3 regions of the Alteromonas sp. I10 genome follow, and region 1 is predicted to be linked to each of the others. Evidence: predicted binding sites of a transcription regulator. Region 1 holds the regulator's gene; each other region holds the start of a gene.
What was found. The regulator LexA, encoded in region 1, represses DNA repair genes until DNA is damaged. The targets are predictions, from matches to a motif close to TACTGTATNNNNATACAGTA.

Region 1 (7,817 bases):
TTTTGTAGTCACGTCGTTGAAGAGCGCGAGCAGGTGGTTGTTAGCAACGCGCAAGAAGATCCACGGTTTATGCATAATCCTCTCGTCACCGGAGAACCTCACATTTGTTTCTACGCAGGAACGCCGATCGAGATAAATGATCAGGTAATCGGTGCCGTATGTTTAATTGATACCGTGCCAAGAGAAATAGACGCAAAACACTTAGAAGTTTTAGAGAGAATAGGTGCTTTGGTTAGTCAACATATTTCGCTTTCAAGAGAACACGAAGCGCTTAAACGCGAGCATGGGCTTATTGAGAAGTCTCCTATTGTGTTGGCAACGTGGCGCTATGATACGTCGTTGAGGCTGGTGTATATCTCGAAAAATAGTGAGCGTGTATTGGGAGTTTCACCCCAAGATTTGCTCACTGGAACGGTGGCATTGAGTGAGGTGCTGTCTGAGGAGGCGGAGGGTGATTTTACCTTTGCTATGCAGGCCCACATGGAAGGTGTTGAAACGCACACCTGCCGTCTTCAGATAAGGACGCCAACGCGTACTATTTGGGTGAGCATGATATCAACGGCAAATTTTCGCGAAGACGGCATGTTGTACTCGGTTCAAGCATTTTTGTTTGACACTAGTGACCAAAAGTATGTGGAAGATAAGCTCAACAAAACCAATCAGCGGATGCGTTTATTACTCGAGGCTTCAGAGTTAGGAACATGGGACTGGAACTTGGCCGCCGATGTTAATCAAGTCAACAAGCGCTGGTGCGACATTGTTGGTCTTGAGTATGAATACTATGACAGTGGCTCCCGCTTTTTTAGACAGCTCATTCATCCCGCGGATTACGTCAAAGTTGAAAAGCAGCTCAACATGCATCTAATTGGTAAGAGCAAAGTCTTTAACACCACATTTCGCATGAAACACACTGATGGCTCTTGGGTTTGGGTTGAAAGTTATGGGAAAACCGTTGAGACAGATGCCCAAGGTAAGCCGGTTCGTATAGCAGGTATTCATAGAGATATAACGCAGCGAATGGAAAGCGAACTGCATGAGAGAAAGAAAACCCAGCTCCTTCAATTTATCAATAAAACCCGGGCATCATATCTGCAAAACAATGACTTGACGATGGCGTGTCAGTCCGTATTGGCCGAACTCATAGATATCTCAGATAGCCAGTTTGCCTTCGTCGGCCAAATGAAAGGAGACGGTAGCTCATCTAGACTTTTCATTCATGCGATTTCTGAAATTGTTTGGGATAACAGTAGCTTTTCTCAATATGCAGAATACAAAAAACGAAACCTCTACTTTAGTAACTTCGACAACCTTTTTGGAACCTCAATTTTAACGGGAGAAGTTACCATTAGTAATGCGCCAAACAGTCACCCTAATTCCAAAGGTGTTCCGCACGGTCATCCGCGCATTAGCCGATTTTTAGGCCTACCTATAAAAGTGAAAGATAAAGTAGTGGGAATGGTCGGTTTAGCGAATAAGTTTGATACCTACACTGACGAAGATGCTGAGTTTCTACAGCCCTTTTTAGATGCATTGGCTGGCTTGTTCTACGCAGTAGAGCTTGAGGAAGCCCGAGCCGTTGCTGAAGAGAAGCTTAGGCATTTGGCGATGACTGATTCTTTAACGGGCCTTTATAACCGACGCGCGTTCCTTGACGAGTGCATCTCATTTTCAAAACAACATTGTCGTGGATGTGTTGCTATCGTCGATATTGATCACTTCAAAAAAGTAAACGATACCTACGGTCACGATGCTGGAGATCAGGCGCTTATTGCTGTTGCGAGAAAAATAGCTAAACATAATCAAACGCCAAATGTCGTGGCTCGATTAGGAGGAGAAGAGTTTGCAATAGTCATGATAGGTGACAAGAAAGAAGAGATCCATAGGCAGCTAGAAGCACTGCGCATTGCTGTTGAAGAAGGAAGGGTGACCTACAAGACAGACACGATGAATTTATCGATCAGCATTGGCGCAACATTTATCAAAGACACCTTTGAGGCGGATTTCAGCGCCCTCTTATCGCTTGCTGACAAGGCGCTGTACAGAGCCAAGGAGCAGGGCAGAAACCAAGTCGTATGGGATGAATAATAGTATTAGTACGTGGCTAAAACTGATAGCAAAAGACGCGGCAAGTGCTTGTTATTTAGTTTTAGGTGTATATACTTACAGGAACTGTATGAACAGACAGGTCTTTTATGCGCCCACTCACAGCTCGACAAACCGAAGTTTTAGAACTTATTAAAACAACCATGTTAGAAACGGGAATGCCGCCTACTCGTGCGGAAATAGCCCGTCAGCTTGGCTTTCGTTCTGCTAATGCAGCAGAGGAACATTTGAAAGCATTGGCGCGTAAAGGCGTGATTGAAATTTTGCCTGGTACGTCTCGTGGCATTAAGCTCAATATCCCTCTTGATAACGACGCACAAGAAGAAGAAGGCCTACCGTTAATTGGGCGTGTTGCAGCTGGTGAGCCGATCTTGGCGCAAGAGCATGTTGAATCGCACTACAAAGTCGATCCTGCACTGTTTCAACCCCATGCCGACTTTTTGCTACGCGTTAACGGTATGAGCATGAAAGACATTGGTATTTTAGACGGTGACCTTCTCGCTGTTCATCGCACCACTGATGTACACAACGGTCAGGTGGTTGTGGCGCGTGTAGATGAAGACGTCACCGTAAAGCGTCTAGAGAAGCGCGGGCGTGAAGTATTGCTTCATGCTGAGAATGATGAGTTTGCACCAATAAAAGTTGATTTGGCGACTGAACATTTTGCGATAGAAGGTATTGCGGTGGGTGTGATCAGAAACGCTGACTGGATGTAGTATTTTAGCTTGTTTGTATAAAAGCGGCGCGTTAGCCGCTTTTTTTATGTCTTTTGTTCCTGTTTTTTTCTTCAATCTGCCAACTTAGGTTTTATCCTGCCCAGCAAACCTGTTGGTTTTCTGCGCGCTTATTTTTATCATTACTCACGTTATTCTTTCTATGAATGCTTCAAGTATTTTCCATTTTTTATTGTGAATTTTGTTTGAAATCGACATTGAGTCATCGATTACTTATTGATTTCTTAACTAGTTAGTCGAGCATTTACTTTAACCCCGTGTTCAAAATGCCTGTTTGATTCCAAGGGCATCCCACAGCAATCGCTTTCTCTTTTTTGCACTTGAAATCCCCGCGACCATTTTAGTAAATGATTAAAAATTAACCACTTCGTTAAATTTTTAATAGAAAAGACTAGACGGCACGACATTATTGCGCAATTCTTATACAGAGATTAACAAAATAATAACAACGACTCTAAATTTGTTTTACAAGTTGAGGTTATGGGTCAATCGTTCGCAAACCATTTGGTAGGGCATCGCGCAAATTAATCAGCGTCTTTGACCACGCCATTACGGAGGTGCTGAGTGAAACAACTAACGACCGTTTTCGCAAAATGGTGTTCTAGTATACCAATTTTGCTTTTTTCCCCTTTGCTTTTTGCGCAAGAAGCAAGCGAAGAAGCCTCTTCGCTTAATTTGAGACGCGGTGCTACCGACATCAGTGGGCAGGTATACGACCTCCATATGTTGATGTTCTTCATTTGTGTAGGTATCGCGGTTGTAGTTTTTGGCGTGATGTTCGCCTCAATGTATCTACATAGAAAGTCCCGTGGCGCCAAGCCAGCTAATTTTCACGAAAACGTGAAGGTCGAAATTGCTTGGACCGTTATTCCTTTCCTTATTCTTATTTTCATGGCGGTACCCGCAGCGAATACTCTAATTGCTATGGAAGACACGTCTGAGCCTGACATGACGGTGTTAGTAACAGGCTCTCAATGGAAATGGCACTACAAGTACATGGATAGCGATGTAGAGTTTTATTCTTTACTCGCCACTCAGCGCGAGCAAATAGAAAACAAATTTCAGAAAACAGATAACTACCTGCTGGAAGTCGACCGTCCCTTGGTTATTCCTACTGGGAAAAAAGTACGCTTTCTTATTACTTCTGACGACGTTATCCACTCTTGGTGGGTTCCTGACTTTGCCGTGAAAAAAGATGCCAACCCCGGCTTTATTAACGAGTCTTGGGCCAAGGTGAATGAGCCGGGTATTTATCGCGGACAGTGCGCAGAGCTTTGTGGTAAAGACCATGGCTATATGCCGGTTGTGGTAATTGCTAAAGAACCCGCCGAGTTTGAAAAGTGGATGGGCGAACAAGAAGAGATTGTTCGTAAAGCAAAAGAAGAAGAGCAGCGTCTACTTTCTATGAATATGTCTATGGATGAACTGATGAAAGAGGGCGAGCGAGTATACAACGCAACGTGCGCTGCTTGCCATATGCCAAATGGTGAAGGTTTACCTGGCGTGTTCCCGGCATTAAAAGGCAGCAAGATGGCACTAGAAGATCAGCAAGGTCACATTGACATCGTGCTGCATGGAAAGTCAGGAACAGCCATGCAAGCGTTTGGAAAAATGCTAAGTCTTAAGGAAATTGCCGCCGTAGTCACTTACGAGCGAAATGCCTGGGGCAATAAAACTGGCGATATGGTTCAAGCCAAAGATGTCAACGCAGTGGCAAACGGAAACTAGGAGCAGACAATGAGCAAAGCAACTGAAGTTATTTCGCCAGATACCTCTGCGCCTCATGACGGTCACCTACATGATGACCATGAACACCACGATCATATTCCTAAAGGGATAACGCGTTGGTTGTTTACCACTAACCACAAAGACATAGGCACACTTTACCTGTGGTTTGCCTTTATTATGTTTTTAGTTGGTGGTGCGATGGCCATGGTGATCCGCGCTGAACTATTCCAACCCGGTCTACAAATTGTAGAGCCAAACTTCTTTAACCAAATGACTACGGTACACGGGCTTATCATGGTATTTGGTGCAGTAATGCCAGCCTTTACTGGGCTCGCAAACTGGCTTATTCCCATGATGATCGGCGCCCCTGACATGGCGTTACCGCGCATGAATAACTGGAGCTTCTGGATTTTACCAGGCGCCTTTCTCATTCTATTGAGCTCGCTCTTTATGGAAGGCGGCGGCCCTGCTTTTGGATGGACTTTCTACGCGCCCCTTTCAACGACTTACAGTGGCGATTCGACAGCGTTGTTTGTGTTCTCTGTTCACATCATGGGTATTTCATCCATTATGGGTGCGATTAACGTGATTGTGACCATCTTTAACATGCGTGCGCCAGGCATGACCTGGATGAAAATGCCGCTGTTTGTATGGACGTGGCTTATCACGGCATTCTTGCTGATTGCGGTAATGCCAGTGCTCGCCGGTGCGGTTACCATGGTGTTAACTGATAAGTTCTTTGGCACGAGCTTTTTTGATGCTGCTGGTGGCGGCGACCCGGTTATGTTCCAGCATATTTTCTGGTTCTTCGGGCACCCTGAAGTGTACATTATGATCTTGCCCGCTTTCGGCATTATCTCGCAAATTGTTCCTACCTTCTCTCGAAAGCAGCTGTTTGGATACGCGTCTATGGTGTACGCCACGGCGTCGATTGCGCTGCTCTCTTTTGTTGTATGGGCTCACCATATGTTCACCACGGGCATGCCGGTGTACATGGAAATGTTTTTCATGTTTGCCACCATGCTTATCTCGGTGCCTACTGGCGTGAAAGTGTTTAACTGGGTAGCGACCATGTGGCGCGGCTCACTGAGCTTCGAAATGCCAATGATGTTCGCTATTGCCTTTATTGTGCTGTTCACCATTGGTGGGTTGTCAGGGCTAATGTTGGCGATCACGCCCGTGGACTTCCAATATCACGACACTTACTTCGTTGTAGCCCATTTCCACTATGTACTGGTAACTGGCGCGGTCTTTTCCATCATGGCTGCGGTGTATTACTGGTTGCCTAAATGGACGGGAAAAATGTATGACACAACCTTAGCTAAATGGCATTTCTGGTGCTCATTGGTATCGGTCAATGTGTTGTTCTTCCCTATGCACTTTGTGGGTTTGGCTGGTATGCCACGCCGTATTCCTGACTATGCATTGCAGTTCGCTGATTTTAATAAATGGATAAGCCTGGGTGGTTTTGCATTCGGTTTATCTCAGCTCATCTTTCTTGCCCTGCTTATCAAGGCATGCAAAAAGCAAGGTGAGCCGGTATCAGCGCAAGTTTGGGACGGCGCAGAAGGATTGGAATGGGAAATTCCATCACCCGCTCCTTATCACACGTTTGAAACGCCACCTGTCGTTAAGTAACGGTAGGTGGAGTTGTGAATAGGTCATTCCTTTCAACCGGCAAAAGCCGATGGGAATGACATTCACACATTGCAGGTGGTGAGGGAGATAAACGACTAAGCAAGCGTTTACCAACCTTCATCTATGGATTTACCCGGAGGTCACGTGATGTCACAGCAAAGCGCAAACAACAAGATGGTTATTAAACTTGTTGCTATTGTCATTGGCATGTTTGGCTTCGGCTTTGCCCTTGTTCCCTTGTACGATGTATTTTGCGACGTTACGGGAATTAACGGAAAAACCGAAGGCACGGCTGCGGTTTATCAATCGGTTGAGATTGATGAGTCGCGAGAAGTGACCGTCGAGTTTATTACTCGCACAAATACCGGTATGCCGTGGGAGTTTCGTGCTGAAACCAAGCGCGTGAAAGTGCATCCTGGCGAACTTAATACGGTGTCGTTTTATGTGAGAAACCCTGCATCAAGCAATATCGTAGCTCAGGCCATTCCCTCTGTATCCCCCGGAACGGCAGCACTGTACCTGAACAAGACTGAATGCTTCTGCTTCAATCAGCAGCCATTAGATGCGGGTAGTGAAGCCTATATGCCCATGCAGTTTTATGTAGACCCTCAGCTACCTGAAGAAATTACGTTTTTTACCTTGCAGTACACACTCTATGACGTCACAGCGCGAGCCAGTGACCTAACGACAACACCGAATCCCTTTATGGCTTCAACACCATCAAATGGCGAATAGGCCGAAGGGGTAAGGAGAAGAAAATGCAACCCGAAGTACAGAATCACGAATACCAAAAATATTATGTACCCGCACAAAGTCCATGGCCCATCGTAGGGGCCGTTGCTCTATTTCTTATCGCCGTAGGTGCGGGCAATTATGTGGTGCAAGCAACCAAAGGTGAAACAGGCTATGGCGGTCATATCCTTTTAGCGGGGATAGCAGTATTGCTCGTTATGCTTGTAGGTTGGTTTAAAAATCAAATAGACGAATCTATGGCAGGGCTTTACAGCGATCAGCTGGGGCGTTCATATCGACAAGGTATGAGCTGGTTTATCTTTTCAGAGGTGATGTTTTTCGCTGCGTTTTTCGGCGCCCTCTACTACGCGAGATTTATTTCCGTTCCGTGGCTGGGCGGCGCATCGAACAACGCTATGACCAATGAGGTCTTATGGCCGACCTTTGAGGCCATGTGGCCGCTGGTGTCAACGCCAGGCGGCACTACCACACAGGAAATGAGTGCTGCGGGGTTGCCCACAATCAACACGGTTATCTTGCTTATCTCATCTATTACACTGCACTTCGCTCATGTGGGACTAGAGCAAAACAAACGCAAACAGCTAACCCTAATGCTGGGTATCACTATCTTACTTGGATGTGGGTTCTTGTTCCTACAGGTAGAAGAGTACATACATGCGTATCGCGACTTGGGGCTTACGCTTCAGTCAGGCATTTACGGAAACACCTTCTTTATGCTCACAGGGTTTCACGGCATGCATGTGACCCTTGGCACCATCATTCTAATTGTACTGTTTTTTAGGGTCTTAAAAGGCCATTTCACGCCTGAAAACCACTTTGCGTTTCAGGCGGGGAGCTGGTACTGGCACTTTGTAGATGTAG
Region 2 (7,817 bases), on a different contig from region 1:
CGAAAATACAGACCATTACTACTCATTCTTTTGCGGGATGTTAACCTTTAAGTAAGCCGCATTCTTAAAGGTCTAGAGAGCCGCACTTAGGGCGTATAGATTTTAACGCTCACTCGTTATACACTGAAAACTGAAGTCGTAGTTTTTGTGTCCTCATGGAAAAACCTGCTATCTCGAAGTCAAGGTCGCAACAAGCGTCCAAGGTAGATAAGCCAACCTCGAATGTTCATGAACATGCCGAGACAGGTCGCTCTTTTTGGCCGTTTAAGCCACTGTCTGGCTTGTATCAAGATGTATTTATTATCTTGTCTTGGATTGCCATATGGCAAATTGGACGCATTGTTGAATACACTGAACACGCCAGTGTTTGGTTTCCTGCGGCAGGCTACACCCTTGCATGCTTCTTAGTTTTAGGTTGGCGCGCGGTAGTGCCTATTATGGTGGCCGCCATTGCGATTACCGTCTGGAATGGTCATAACTACTCGCTGCCGTTAAGTAACGTAGAAATGATGTGGGGCGGTGTGTTATTCGGCGTTGCACATATGCTTCCTTACTATGCAGGAGCCAGTGTTCTCGGCCATCTATTGAGAAAACCCGACGTCACCACACCCCAATTAATTGTCTCGTTCTTAATTATCGGCTGTATTTCGTCGTTAGTTGCCACGCAACTTGTCATTGGTTCACTTGTTCTCACTAATCAGATGTCAGCGGCGGATATTAAAGATGCGATGCTGCCCTTTTGGATAGGGGATATGGCTGGTGTTGTTGTGCTTGCACCTCTTTTTGCTGGCTTGTTAGTAAAAATAAGTGCGGCTTCTAAAATAGACCTCTTGGCATTTTCTAACTGCGCTTCATCCGATTTACACAGCTACTTTAAGAAAGTGGTAATCAATTTGGCCCTCATACTATTCGTCATGTTACTGGCAAAACTTACCCAGTCCCGTGATAGTGCATTTGCTATCTTTTTTCTCGCCATTACCCACATGTGGATAGCGTGTACTGAAAGTACGAAGCGCAATGTTATAAGCCTTGCAATAAGCAGCTTATGCATTGTTTTGCTGGTGCATATATTCGCCTTAATGGATTACGTCAAAGTGTATCAGTTTGCACTCAACGTTATTGCAGCCAACGCGTTGTTTGGTATAGCCATTCCTCAGTTACAAGCAGACAATGCTCTGCTCAAAGACCGTGTTTTTGTGGATACCTTAACCCAAGCTTATACGCGGGAGTATTTGGCCCAGCGCAGCGCACTTGAAATGGCTCAGAGCCGTGAATCTGGAAGCTCGCTTTATTTCGTTATGTTTGATTTAGATAAGTTTAAACGTATTAATGACGAATTAGGCCATGTAGACGGCGACAACGCATTGCGCCGTTTAAGTCAGGTGACGAAGGATATTGTGCGTAAAGCGGATGTTTTTGCCCGTTTCGGCGGCGACGAATTTGTACTGCTTCTGCCTAATATCAGCGAGCAAAACGCCCTTAATTTGGTGGAAAAAGTACGTGAAGGAATAAACGCAATCGTTATTTCAGACGTGTCATTATCATCGAGCTTCGGCGTCACTCTTATGCAGCAAAGCGATACACTCGAGACACTTATTCAGCGCGCCGACCGCGCACTCTACGCATCAAAAGAAAAAGGCGGCAACACAATAACCCTCAAATAATGGGGTCAGAGTACATTTAATCGCTCAAATACGCTGAAGACAAAAATGTACTCTGACCCCATTATTACGAAAGCAGAAATGTACTCTGACCCCAATTTTATACGTGGGAGTTATCTTCTAGTACGTTTTGGCGCATGGATTCACATGGGCTTTGACAAACCGGTCTCCCAACCACTTTAGCTGGAACACCCACCACAGTAACGTGAGCTGGAACACTATTAAGTACAACGCTACCAGCGCCCACTTTTGAGCCTTCACCTATTTCAATATTTCCAAGGATCTTGGCGCCAGCGCCAATTAACACGCCTTGGCGAATTTTAGGGTGACGGTCGCCCGACTCATTACCGGTACCACCTAATGTAACGCTCTGCAAAATAGATACGTTGTCTTCAACTACTGCAGTTTCGCCCACTACAATGCCGGTTGCGTGGTCAAACATGACGCCTTTACCTATACGCGCAGCAGGGTGGATATCTACACCAAAGCTTGCCGAGTTGCGGCTTTGTAAGAATAAAGCAAGCTGATGACGCCCATGAACCCAAAGGTAATGCGCCATGCGGTGTACTTGCACAGCATGAAAACCTTTAAAGTGAAGTAAGGGAGTAAGGTAATCGTTGACCGCCGCATCCCGCGCCTTAATCGCTAGAATGTCAGCAATAGCCGCTTCGCTGATGCCAGGTTCAAGTAAGTAAGCTTCATCGAAAACTTCACGAATGGCGAGCGCAGGCATGACGTCGTCTGCCATTTTGTTCGACAGAATAAAACTAAGCGACGATTCAAAGTTGTGATGTGCAAGAACACTGGCATGCACATAGCTAGACAGCAAAGGCTCTTTTTCAGCAACAACTTGCGCTTCTTGTTTTAGCGTAAACCAAAAATCGATGGGCGTTGTAAGTGCGGTCATGAGCATGTCCCGTTATATAAAAATGCTGTGTTCTATCAGAAAATTGGGTAAGCAATCTAAACTTGTTCCTTGCTGTGCATATCTATGCTGACAAAAGGGAACGCGTAAAAGTTTACCTGAGTTTGATGTGATGCAATACCGATGTGATACCGACCAAGCGCATAATTCGATCAATTTATCGAATTAATTCGTTATAGCTAATAACCGTATCGTACATGTATACATCGTTAAAGCACTCTGCTCTCTCGCTGCGTCTAACTGAGTGCTTCCATTAATTTAATAGAACGTTCAGAGCGCTCGTATCTTTCATTAACTAATACTTAAAATCATGATTGCACACGAACGTATAATGCCGTTGAAGTTTATCTTCACAGGGAAAAACTGGACTGTATAAATTAACAGGCAGGTGGCATAATAGCGCGCTGCTGAATGTATAACACTATCAACTAACAGGTACCACACTATGGATGTATCTCGACTGCTAGACGAGCTAAACGACAAACAGCGTGAAGCAGTAGCAGCCCCACTATCTAACGCCCTAGTTTTGGCTGGCGCGGGCAGTGGTAAAACCCGCGTATTAGTGCATCGCATTGCGTGGTTAATGGAAGTCGAAAACATCGCCCCTTTTTCTATTTTGGCAGTGACCTTTACCAATAAAGCAGCCAAAGAAATGCGCGGCCGAATAGAGTCGTTGATGGGTCGCAGCCTGCACAATATGTGGATCGGTACCTTCCACGGGCTTGCACACCGCCTGTTACGCGCGCATCATGCAGAAGCCAACTTGCCTGAGAATTTTCAGATAATTGATTCGGATGATCAGTATCGACTTATTCGCCGCATTCTGAAGGCCATGAACTTGGACGAAAAGCATTGGGCACCTCGTCAAATTCAGTGGTACATAAATGGCAACAAAGACGAAGGCTTGCGCCCTCAGCACATTGAAACCCACGGCGATCATATTCAAAAGACCATGCGCGAAGTCTATGCGGCATATCAAGACGCTTGCGACCGTTCAGGCTTGGTAGATTTTGCTGAACTGTTGCTACGCGCACATGAATTATGGGCTAAAAACCCAGAAGTATTAGCCCACTATCAACGTCGTTTCCGTGCAGTGTTGGTTGACGAATTCCAAGATACCAACAATATCCAATATGCATGGCTTCGTATGCTGTGTAGTGGTGGTAATAATAACATTATGATTGTTGGCGACGACGATCAGTCTATTTACGGCTGGCGCGGCGCGAACGTAGATAATATTCAGCACTTTCTGAAAGACTTCAACGAGCCTACTACTATTCGCCTTGAGCAGAATTACCGCTCTACAGGAAACATTCTTAAAGCGGCGAACACGGTTATCGACAACAATACGGGCCGTTTAGGGAAAGAGCTTTGGACGGAAGACGCGCAAGGCGAGCTGATTTCTGTATATGCGGGTTTCAACGAGCTAGATGAAGCGCGCTTTATTGTTTCGAAAATCAAAGATTGGCTTAATCAAGGCAACGCCCTCACTGATACCGCTATTCTTTACCGAAACAACGCCCAGTCTCGAGTACTGGAAGAAGCCTTGCTGCACGAAGGACTGGCGTATCGCATATATGGCGGTCTGCGCTTCTTCGAACGCCAAGAAATTAAAGACGCCCTTGGCTATATGCGCATGGTGAGCCACCCGCACGACGATGCGGCTTTCGAGCGTGTAGTAAACACCCCAAGTCGCGGTATTGGTGAGAAAACCTTATCGCAAGTGCGCGACACCGCGCGAATGCACGACTGTTCAATGTGGCAGGCGTGTCAATTGCTCATTAATGAAGGTGGCTTTAAAGGCCGCGCGCTAAACGCTATGCAAAGCTTTGTGTTGCTAATTACTGAGCTAGAGCAATCCACGTTAGATGAGCCCCTTGACCAACAAGCCGATAAAGCTATTCGCCAGTCTGGTCTGTACGCCATGTACCAAGCAGAGCGCGGAGAAAAGGCTCAAGCACGACTAGAAAACTTGGAAGAATTGGTTACTGCATGTAAAACCTTTATCGTGCCTGAAGAAGCCGAAGAAATGTCGCCTCTGGCAGCCTTTCTAGCCCATGCGTCGCTGGAAGCGGGTGAAACCCAGGCGGATAAAGACCAGGATGCCGTGCAGATGATGACCATTCACACCGCCAAAGGCCTTGAATTTCCACTGGTATTCTTAGCAGGTGTAGAAGAAGGCATGTTCCCTAGCCAAATGACTAACGACGAGCCAGGTCGAATGGAAGAGGAACGCAGACTTTGCTATGTTGGTATGACCAGAGCAATGCAAAAGTTGTATATTACTTATGCAGAAAGTCGTCGACTCTATGGCCAAGATAAGTATCATACTGCTTCTCGATTTATTCGCGAAATGCCAGCAGACTGCGTTGAAGAGGTTAGGCTGAAATCGACTATTTCGCGGCCCGTGCACAACCGCTTTAGCCAAGCGACGTCGCACGCCAGTTTTGAAGAAACGGGCTTTAGTTTAGGTGAGAGAGTTGTACACCGTAAATTTGGCGAAGGGATCGTACTTAACTACGAAGGGAGTGGTGAGCACGGTCGAGTTCAAGTAAACTTCGACGAATTTGGCAGCAAATGGCTGGTACTTGCTTACGCAAAGCTGGAGAAAGCGTAACATTATTAATAGGCAAGGTAGCCTAAACCTAAGTTGAAATGTATGCAGCAACACGTGCTGATCATCGAAAATGGTGAAGGCAACCTTGAACTTATAGCGAAATTAGTACGCCGGGCAGGTCTTACCCCCGTTGGCGCAACGTCGCTGACAGAAGGCAAAGCACGGTTTTCGCAAAACATGCCGGAAACCTTTTTATGTGCCATCGTAGCCTATTCGTTGCCCGATGCGCCAAAGGGCGAAGCTATTGATTTTACTGTTGAGTCTTTCATACCCACCATCGCAACTACGGAAAGTTTAGACAGCGCTATTCGCGATAAAGTCCTTGAACGGGATGTTGTCGATTACATCCCCAAAGAAAATTCACAAAATTACGACTACTTAAATCGCCTTATTAGCCGGTTGGAGAAGAACAAGTCCACAGGGGTCGTGGTGGTAAGTACTAACCGGGTTTTGCGCTCAAAAACGGTTTCATTACTTCAGCGTCATAACTTTATTGCATTTGAATGCTTAACGGCTACAGACGCAATGCAATGCTTGTCTGAACATAAAAACGTACGTCTTGTTATCACCGACAACACCTTGCCTGATATGACAGGCACGCATTTTGTTGCCAGTTTAAGGAAAGCTTTCTCTAAAGAACAACTTGCCATTATGGGGGTAGCCGGAGGCAAAGGCATGTTGATGTCTGCGCACTTCATTAAAAGTGGTGCAAATGACTTCTTACGCGTGCCCTACTGTCATGAAGAGTTTTTGTGTCGGGTAATGCAGAACGTGGAATATATTGAGAGCGTTGAAGAAATTCGCCGTGTGGCCAACACCGACTATTTAACAGGTTTGCCTAACAGGCGCCATTTCTTCTACATGGTTACCGTACAACACCAAAACTTATCTGAAGATCACGCCTTAGCCCTTATTGACCTCGATTTTTTCAAATCGATAAACGATACCCATGGCCATGACGCCGGTGACATTGTGCTAAAAGCCCTGGCGGCGCTTATCGAGTTTTATTTCCCAGATGAAATCATCTCCCGGTTTGGCGGTGAAGAGTTTTGTATTTATATGCCATCTACACCTTTAAAAAAGGCGTGTGAACGCTTAGAGGATTTCAGAAAAGTGGTGGAAGCGGAAATTATTCAACTGCCTAAAAGCGACATCAAAGTGACCTGCAGTATTGGGGTAAGTGGCGCCCACACTCAGCGCGTAGATAAGCTACTAAGCCTTGCCGACAAGCAGCTTTATGCCGCCAAAAATAGTGGGCGTAACCAAGTGAAGTGCGAACCACCAGATGTTCCTCAGCAAGAGCAAGCTTCACTGCTTTAGCTTTTCACTCAATCAACCGCCGCTTAGCTGTCCGACGTTTAAATAAAGACTTGTGCGCAAAAGCCCCTACTCCACCGCTAGCTTTCGCGCTTTACGCTGACTGCGGTAATTAACTAGCGAGTCGGCACTAAACAAGATAAGCGCAAACCACACAAAGCCGAAGGTCACCAAGCGCGACTCTTCAAGCGGTTCGCCGTACAGGTAAACCGCCAGAATGAACATAAGCGTTGGGCCAATGTACTGAAAAAAGCCCAGCGTTGAATACATAATGCGCCTTGCTGCAGCGGTAAAACAAAGTAGTGGCGCGGTAGTTACAATGCCAGCCGCTAAAATAAGGGTATTTAGCGTGGCGTCGTTATTAAATAAGTTACTGTACTCAGAGCCAAAGAAGACCCAGTAAATAATAGCGAATGGCGAGAGCATTAAAGTTTCAATGAATAGGCCGGGTAGCGAGTCTACAGCCACTTGCTTTCGCAATAAGCCATACACACTAAAACTTCCCGCAAGCACCAGGGCAATCCACGGCACGTGGCCATAAGAGAAAATAAGAATAGCCACGCCAATAACGGCAAGCCCAACGGCTACACGCTGTAAGTTACGCAACCTCTCACCTAAGAAAAGTCGCCCTAAAAATACGTTGATAAGAGGGTTGATGTAATAGCCAAGGCTTGCATCAAGAATATGGTCGTTATTAATTGCCCAAATAAACAAGAGCCAATTCGCCCCGAGTAACAACCCTGCAACGAATAAAATTTGCATAACGCGCTTATTGCGAAAGGCGGCGCCCACTTTGGGCCACTGCTTTAGCGCGGCTATAAGCCCAACCAAAAGCACCACAGACCAAATTACCCTGTGCATCAGGATTTCAGCAGCCGGCAATACCATCAACTGTTTGAAATAAACAGGTGCGACACCCCACATGCTATATGCGGCAATTGCACAAATAACGCCGACTTGAGCGGCACTGGCTTGCTTAGACAAGACTGACTCCAACGAAATTCGGGGGAAGAAGGCGCGTATTGTTTATCAGGTTAGGTGAATTCACAACCCTTAACGGTTTCCAATGCGGCAAAGGACGTGTAACAAGCGGCATAATTAATGAAACGCAATTAACAAAAAATGAAAAAGCCCCACTAAATGTGCTCATTCAATGGGGCCTAAGATGCGTTCGTCATGAAAAAACAGGACAAGGTTTATCGCGGGAATGGTGCTACAGCAGAAACAGTGTGCCCAAACCTAAGAATGCTACAAAGCCTACAATGTCGGTTACGGTAGTCAAAATGACCGACCCCGA
Region 3 (7,817 bases), on a different contig from region 1:
CTTGCTGGAATGTTAGAAACCAGCCCAGGTCAACGTATCACTACTGCTAAATTAGCGGAAAAAGTGGGAGTGTCTGAAGCGGCACTTTACCGTCACTTTCCAAGTAAAGCGCGAATGTTTGAAGGGCTTATCGAGTTTATTGAAGAAACACTTTTCACGCGCATCAATAAGATTGTGAATGAAGAGAAAGACTCGCTTACGCGTTGTCAGCTTATTCTTCATCTTATTTTGGGCTTTGCTGAGAAGAACCCGGGTATTACTCGAATATTAAATGGTGATGCGTTAATGGGTGAACAAGACCGGTTGCGCGCGCGCATAGCAAAGCTTTTCGAGCGTTTAGAAACGCAGCTTAAACAAGTGCTAAGAGAGCGCAAGCTACGCGAAGGTAAAACCCTTTCTGCAGATGAAGCTATTATCGCCAACATGATGATTTGCTACACCGATGGCCGTATTAATGGCTTTATCCGTAGTGGATTTACGCGTAAGCCAACTGAGCAGTTCAATGAACAATGGGCTGCTTTCAAGCAAATGTTTGTTTAGAACCCAATTAAGTTACGACTAAGGCGCTTTCAAGCGCCTTTTTTCTTGCTTGTTCCCATCCTATATTGCATTGACACCTTTCAAAATTAATGTGAAAAGTGTGATGAAATCAAATAGCTGCCGAGCTCAGCCCTCAGCGTTCCAACATGCACATAATTCATTATTTCAGTCACTGTCCGTAAGCTACAGGCACAAAAAAAGCAGCATAAAAATGCTGCTTTTTAATGTTTAATAAATATGGACTTACTTGCTAAACGTGTTTCCAAAGAAATCGCCGTCGTTCCACTTAGGCTTGTTCTTTTGGTTTGCTAGTGTCCAACCAATTTGCGCGTTAACCTTGGTGAAAGTCTCTGCTGCATTCCAGTTGAATGGCTGGTTAATGTCGTCGCTAGGCTTATGGTAGTGCGTAGATAAGAACTGACCAAACACCTTGCTGCCATCTACGTTAGGATCTTTAGACTTCAGACCCGGCACCATAAACACTGAAGGCACACCTTGCTTTACAAACGCATAGTGATCTGAGCGAGTGAATAACGCTTGCTCAGGCCATGGGTCAGGGCTTAGTTCAATGTTGGCATTCGCCGCCGCTTTTTCCACTGATTCTTGCAAATCACTGTGGTTCGCGCCAAACGCAATAACGTCTGCAAACTCGTAAGTCAAAATTGGCATATCTAGATTTACGTTCGCCACCATTGAAGTAACCGGTACAGTTGGATTACGAGCAAAATAGTCTGCACCTAGCAGGCCCTTCTCTTCACCCGTTACCGATACGAACAGAATTGAGCGCTTTGGCTTTTCTTCCATTTCGCTAAACAGGCGTGCAGTTTCTAACATCACTGACGTACCAGACGCATTGTCCATGGCGCCATTGTTAATATTGTCTTTCTTCACGGTCTTGGCAAAACCGATATGGTCAGAGTGAGCAGAGAAAACCACGTACTCGTTTTTAAGCTCTGGGTCAGAACCTTCAAGTACACCCACAACATTTGGGCTAGTGATGGTGTCGTGTACGCTCGTCTTACTGATATCAACCACGCCGTTTAACGCAAAGCCTTGCGGTACTTTGTCGGCTTCAAGCTGTGCATAAACGTCATCAAGGCTCTTTTCTGCGCCTTCAAATAACTTACGTGCAGCGCCTTCACTCATGTAAGCGCCACCTTTAAGCTGAGAAAAGCTGTTTGCAGGCTGACCACTGTCGTCTAACCATGCCATACGCGGCGTATGGATGTAGTTCAAACGGCTTTGATAAGGGCGTACCTTTTCATTTTTAGGCGTTGTGATAGTGATCATGCCAATAGCGCCATTGTCTACCGCATACTTTTGCTTTTGATAGCCAGACGCAAAGTGAGCGCCCTCTTCTGATGGAAAGTCGCTTGGCTTACCAGCAAGCGCTACAACAACCTTACCTTTCACATCTAAGTCTTTGTAATCGTTGTGAGATAGCTCGTCTGCCACAATGCCGTAGCCCACAAAGACCATTTCACCTTTTACATTAGCCTCGGTGCTAAGCAAGCTCGGGCTAGCTAGATATTCTTTCGGGTAGTCAAAATCGACGGTTTCGCCGTTTTGCGTGAAAGTAAACTTGGGAGACTCTTGAACCAGATTCGCTTTGCGAAACGCTACGTTTTGCATGTAGCCGTCTGTACCCGCTGGCTTCAAACCATATTTAGCAAATTCGGTCGCAATATATAGCGCCGCAATTTCATGGCCACGAGAGCCCGTGTCACGACCTTCAAGCAAATCATCTGCTAGGAAAAACAGGTGCGATTTGATTCGCTGTGTATCAGGGTTAAAAGCATTGTCTGTCGATGCGTGGTTATGGGCAGTAGCAGCAAAGGTCATTGCTGTCATTGCACTACCTATAAGGAGTTTTTTTATCATTCTAATTTCACCATATAACTAAGTGTGCATCATGGTAACGCAGTTGATAGGCGGAATACCATTAAACTACTAACGTTTACCATGTGTTTCCTACCGTTGCTCGCATTTTATGAGCAAGGTAAAATTGTTAGCCACATACCGGCTCAGCTTCCGGGTGTTTTTATATTTTTTAGTGAAGAGCAGCATCTATGTCAAAAGACGACATTCTTTACCGCGTTCAGTTCATCAGCAACGGTGAGCGCTATGAGTTATACGTAAAAAGCCTTATGCAGGGCGCTTTGTTTGGCTTTATCGAGATAGGTGACTTTGTGTGGGATACTCACACAAGTGTTGTTGTAGACCCTAGTCATGAAAGGTTGAAAACCGAATTTTCTGAAGTAACAAAAACTTATGTACCGATGCACAACATTTTGCGCATTGACGCCGTAAATAAAAAAGGTTCAGCCAAAATTACTAAATTAGAAAATAAATCTGATAAAGTAACTGCTTTCCCTAGTCCAATATATACACCAACGAAAGAGTAACCGCCGGGTCATTCCGGTGAAGGTTGCCGGAGACCCTTATGTATCGCTATGTTTTAGCAGCATTATTATTTATTTGCAGCGTTAGCTCATCTGCAAAGGACCTTAACGATGAAAGCTTGTATCAACTACTTGATGACATTTGGCAATACGAGCTTTCGGTTTCCCCGCTTCTAGCTTCTCGCGAAGGCGATACTTCACTCGCTCACGTATTACCAGACAACTCTCCCAAAGCCCTGAAAGCACAAAATGAACAATGGCGTACTTTTCAAAAGGCCTTAAGTCAGTATAAAAAAGAAGACATCTCTACTGATGCTTATATTGCCTTGCTGATGCAACAATATCGTTTAGCTAACTATGTGGACGAATATACGTATCGCGCGCATTTAGTGCCTATCAATTCAGAATATGGCTTTCACGGTGCAATGGCCTCGCTTCCTAATTTATCCACCTTTAAGCGCGTAGAAGATTATCAGGCCTACATTAGCCGCCTAAATGCGCTTAAGCCTTATTTTGACCAACAAATTGCGTATATGAAACAGGCGCTAAAAGAAGGCTACACGCAACCTAAAGTCGTGCTGAAAGGGTTTGAGAACTCGGTGGCGTCATACATTGTTGAAAATGCAGTGGACAGTGGCTTTTATTCTCCATTTACCCGTTTCCCAGAGTACTTTACTGCCGAGCAAAAATCAGCGCTAACGGAGCAAGGCAAGGCAGCCATAAACAGCAGCGTATTGCCTGCATATCAAATGTTCTACGACTTCATGGTAGACGAATACATTCCCAACGCCCGTGAAGATATTGCCGCGAATAACTGGCCTGATGGCGTGGCGTATTACGCCAATAGAGCCAAGCATTACACCACCACGGATATGACGCCTCAGGAAATCCATGATTTAGGTTTGTCTGAAGTAAAACGCATTCGCGCGCAAATGCAGCAAATTGTGGATGAGCTTGGCTTTGATGGCGACATTAACGAATTCATTACGTTTTTACGCGAAGACCCGCAATTCTATGCCACCAGCGCTGAAGATTTGCTGAAAGAGGCGTCGTTTATTGCAAAGAAAATGGACGCAAAACTTCCTTCGCTCTTTGAGTATCTGCCAAGAACACCCTACGGTGTAGCGCCTGTACCAGACGCTATCGCGCCCAAATATACAACGGGCCGTTACATTCATCCTAGCCGCGATGACCAGCCAGGATATTACTGGGTAAACACGTATGCCCTTGATAAGCGCCCTTTGTATGCATTGCCTGCACTGACCTTGCACGAAGCAGTGCCTGGCCACCACCTTCAAATATCGTTGGCAGCAGAGCTTGAAGACTTACCGATGGTACGTCGTAACACCTATATTTCAGCGTTTGGTGAAGGCTGGGGTCTGTACTCTGAGTTTTTGGGTATTGAAGCAGGTATTTACGAAACGCCGTACGACAACTTCGGTCGCTTAAGCTACGAAATGTGGCGTGCGTGTCGTTTGGTTGTGGATACCGGTATGCACACGATGGGCTGGAGCCGTCAACAAGCGGTTGATTATATGATGGAAAACACCGCGCTTTCAGAACACAACGTAAATACTGAAATAGACCGCTATATCTCTTGGCCAGCGCAAGCCTTGTCTTACAAGATTGGTGAAATCAAAATTAAAGGCCTTCGCAAGAAAGCAGAGAAAGCATTAGGCGAGCGTTTTGATGTGCGTAAATTCCACCGCGCCGTGTTAGAAAACGGCTCAGTTCCACTGTTTATCTTGGAGCAAAACATCAACACGTTTATAGAAGAACAAAAGGCACAATAAACATGATCGTTGCATTTGGTGTTGTTGGATTACTTATCCTGTTTTTAATTTACTTTGTGCTGCGAGCGCAGAATTTACAGAAAGAGCTGGCGCTATTGCGTCACTCGAATAAACAGACCAACAACAAGGTTACGTATGCTTACCGCAACCTTGTTCTTGTTACAGATGCGCTGGAGAAAAATCTTACTGCGCGTATTGAAAGTGCCTATAAAAGCCGCCTTATCGACCAAACTCAATACAATGCGCTGCACCCGCTTATGCGCAACTTTTCGACTATCGTCATGGCCTGTTGTGAGAAAGGGATGTCATTTGAGGAATCACTGAACAAGGTGCTGCTTAATGAAGAAGTGACGCTTGAGGAAATTCGTGAGGTGGTGAAAGCACTCCCTAGCAACGTACGTATGGTGTGGTCAAAAAATACGGCCGACGGCTTCATTGCTTTTTGCCAAACCGTTACAGCAACAGTAAGTGGCACGACTACAAAGGCTCAAAAAGAACCATCTGAAGAGTAACATTTTACTCTATGTCCCTCGTTAGCGCTTATACAGCGCTAACTGTATGGCAGGGTCGTCTGCTTTGCTATGTAGTAAGGTCAGCGACCCTAGCCATGTTCCTACACTTTTAAAAGTTTAATCTTTTTACCTTTCCAGACTAATCAGTAAGTTAGCACTTAAAACAACAAGCCAAAAACCTTTTGTCTTGAAAAGGGTTATTGCTGCACTATAATACTGTATAAAAATACAGTTTATTTTGAGTGCCATGAATAAATCGTTATCCGTGCTTAATAACCACCCGCATATTTGGCGGGCCAGAGATCAAAGACAAAGTGAAACCAAGTTTTCACTGGGTTTTCCGCGTCTGGATAAAGCACTTAACGGTGGCGTTGCATCTACAGGTCTTGTCCGTATCTCTTCGTTAACCGGCATGGGTGAACTTTCACTCTTTAAACAGGTTATATGCCAACACCGTACGCATAAGCTGGTGGTATTTATTAACCCTCCCGGGCTACTACAGTCGCCGTGGTTAGAAAACTTGGGGCTTAAAGCGCAACAAGTGCTGGTAGTAAAACCAGGTTCTGAACAAGAGTCGTTGTGGGCAGCAGAGCAATGTTTAAAAAGTACGGCTTGCCATTGCGTAGTGCTGTGGAGTAATGCTGTAAATCAAAAAGAAGCACGACGCCTACAGGTAGCAGCAACGCATAATGATGCGCTGTGCTTACTGTATACTCCACCGCAACAGCAGGCCTCACAGTTAGGTTACCCAAAGGCCAGCTTAAGTGATTCACAAGCCAACCTGTCGAATGAAAGCGACAGTGCATTACCCATCACGTTGGATATTGCGCTAAAAGGCAATCCCCATGCTTTGGCGGTGAACATACGCAAGCAGCGTCATGGGTGGCCCAAAGATAACATTGTTATTTCCCATCGGTGGACACCCGACAATCAGGCTATTAAATGGGCCATGGCACACAACACGCTTTCCGATCAGGCATTACACTCTGTGAGCTAATGATGCTGTGGGCTTATATTTACTGCTACCAACTAACTTTAGACAGCCACATCAAAGCGGCTAGAAGTAAACGTGCACATAGCCAATTGCCGAAACACGAAACTAACAACCAGTATTCATCGTTAGCGTCGAATACCCCCGTTGCGGTGTACTACAGTAAAACAAACAAAATTACGCAGTGTAATGATATTGCGAGAAAAGAAGGTATTGAAATTGGGCATGGGCTAGCTCAAGCGGCGGCGCTATGCCCTTACGTACATATTCTGCCTTTCAGTGAAGAAGCCGAAAAGCATATGCTGACGCAGTTAGCCCATCGGCTTTACCCACTGGCTTCTGACATCGTATTAGACAACCACATTCACTCGAATAGTGTCAGCGGTCTGGCAGTAAGGCTAGATAACCTAACTCATTACTATGGCGGCCATACGCCACTGTGGAAAACCTTAACTCAAGCTCTGGCTGAAGCAGATATTCGTTATCATTTTGCTAGCGCATGGACAATTGAGGCCGCAAAAGTATTAGCGCTTCATAAATTTAATACCTACTTACATACATCCGATGACATAAAAAAAGCGCTAAGTGCGTGCCCGCTTTCTATTACGGCTCTATCTCCCAAAGTCATTGACTCTTTGGCAAGGGTGGGCGTTTCCTGCGTACAACAGTTGCTTGCCATGCCGGTACAAGAACTGGGTCGGCGCTTTGACAATAACACTATTATGTATCTTACTGCGTTAAGGGGAGAAACCTTTCCACGCGTTACGTTATTTAGGCCTTTGGAGCACTTCGATAACTTTATCCTATTGCCTTTTGATATTGAAAACACACAGCATCTAACCCCTTTTGTCACCCAGCAGTTTGAGCATTTGTCTCACTATTTACGGGCAAGAAACTTATATACATCCAGCATCAGTGTACATATTCATTTCAGAGAAGCACCTGTAATGGATATTAATATACGTTCGGCACTGCCTCAGTCTTCAGTACAAAGTTGGCTGCCCTTGTTTAGTCTTAAAACTGAGAATCTAGAGCTACCTGAACCAGCCACAGCCATTGCGCTTACCTGTCAGCAATTTGAAGAAATGGATACGCAGAATGGCGACTTTTTTAGCGACAGATTTAACGATATTGCACAAAAGCAATTAATTGGGCGCTTAAACGCGAAGCTAGGCGATAACAGTACGTTTCAACCTCGCGCTGCCGACAGCCATCAGTTTGAATATATGACGGTGACGGAGTCGAGCGTCGGTAACTGCACCCGTAATTATGCTTATAGCAGTGACATTACGCCCACCTTCACTTTTGATGTACCTAAACCGCTTATTCAGGCTACCCAAATTTGCTTTGGCCCCGTGCGATTACATAGCGAGTGGTGGCATGACAGCCCAACAAAGCGTGATTATTTCATCGCCCAAACTGAGCAATGCGTAAGGCTTTTAGTGTTTAAAGATGAAGAGAACTGCTGGTGGGTGCAGGGCCTTTTTTGCTAGCGGTATGCGGTTAAAGAAAAAGGTAAAGGCAATATCATGAAATACAGTGAGCTCTTTTGCCAAAGCAATTATAGTTTTCTTTGCGG

Region 2: the regulator LexA is predicted to act here: its motif matches at 2,953-2,972, upstream of uvrD (DNA helicase II).
Region 3: the regulator LexA is predicted to act here: its motif matches at 5,462-5,481, upstream of BZA03_RS13750 (recombinase RecA).

What each region holds. Positions count from the first base shown of each region.
Region 1 is NZ_QJJN01000012.1:36,297-44,113, reverse strand. Features, by position in the region: gene BZA03_RS18895 (diguanylate cyclase) at 1-2,085, shown strand, start outside; gene lexA (transcriptional repressor LexA) at 2,193-2,819, shown strand; gene coxB (cytochrome c oxidase subunit II) at 3,402-4,565, shown strand; gene ctaD (cytochrome c oxidase subunit I) at 4,575-6,203, shown strand; gene BZA03_RS18875 (cytochrome c oxidase assembly protein) at 6,351-6,938, shown strand; gene BZA03_RS18870 (cytochrome c oxidase subunit 3) at 6,962-7,817, shown strand, end outside.
Region 2 is NZ_QJJN01000006.1:185,013-192,829, forward strand. Features, by position in the region: gene BZA03_RS13230 (diguanylate cyclase) at 156-1,664, shown strand; gene cysE (serine O-acetyltransferase) at 1,762-2,568, opposite strand; gene uvrD (DNA helicase II) at 3,032-5,203, shown strand; gene BZA03_RS13245 (diguanylate cyclase) at 5,246-6,523, shown strand; gene rarD (EamA family transporter RarD) at 6,590-7,504, opposite strand; gene BZA03_RS13255 (magnesium transporter) at 7,734-7,817, opposite strand, start outside.
Region 3 is NZ_QJJN01000006.1:295,890-303,706, forward strand. Features, by position in the region: gene slmA (nucleoid occlusion factor SlmA) at 1-540, shown strand, start outside; gene BZA03_RS13730 (M28 family metallopeptidase) at 784-2,421, opposite strand; gene BZA03_RS13735 (DUF1820 family protein) at 2,610-2,945, shown strand; gene BZA03_RS13740 (DUF885 family protein) at 2,984-4,735, shown strand; gene BZA03_RS13745 (hypothetical protein) at 4,738-5,247, shown strand; gene BZA03_RS13750 (recombinase RecA) at 5,495-6,244, shown strand; gene BZA03_RS13755 (DNA polymerase Y family protein) at 6,244-7,731, shown strand; gene BZA03_RS13760 (error-prone DNA polymerase) at 7,768-7,817, shown strand, end outside.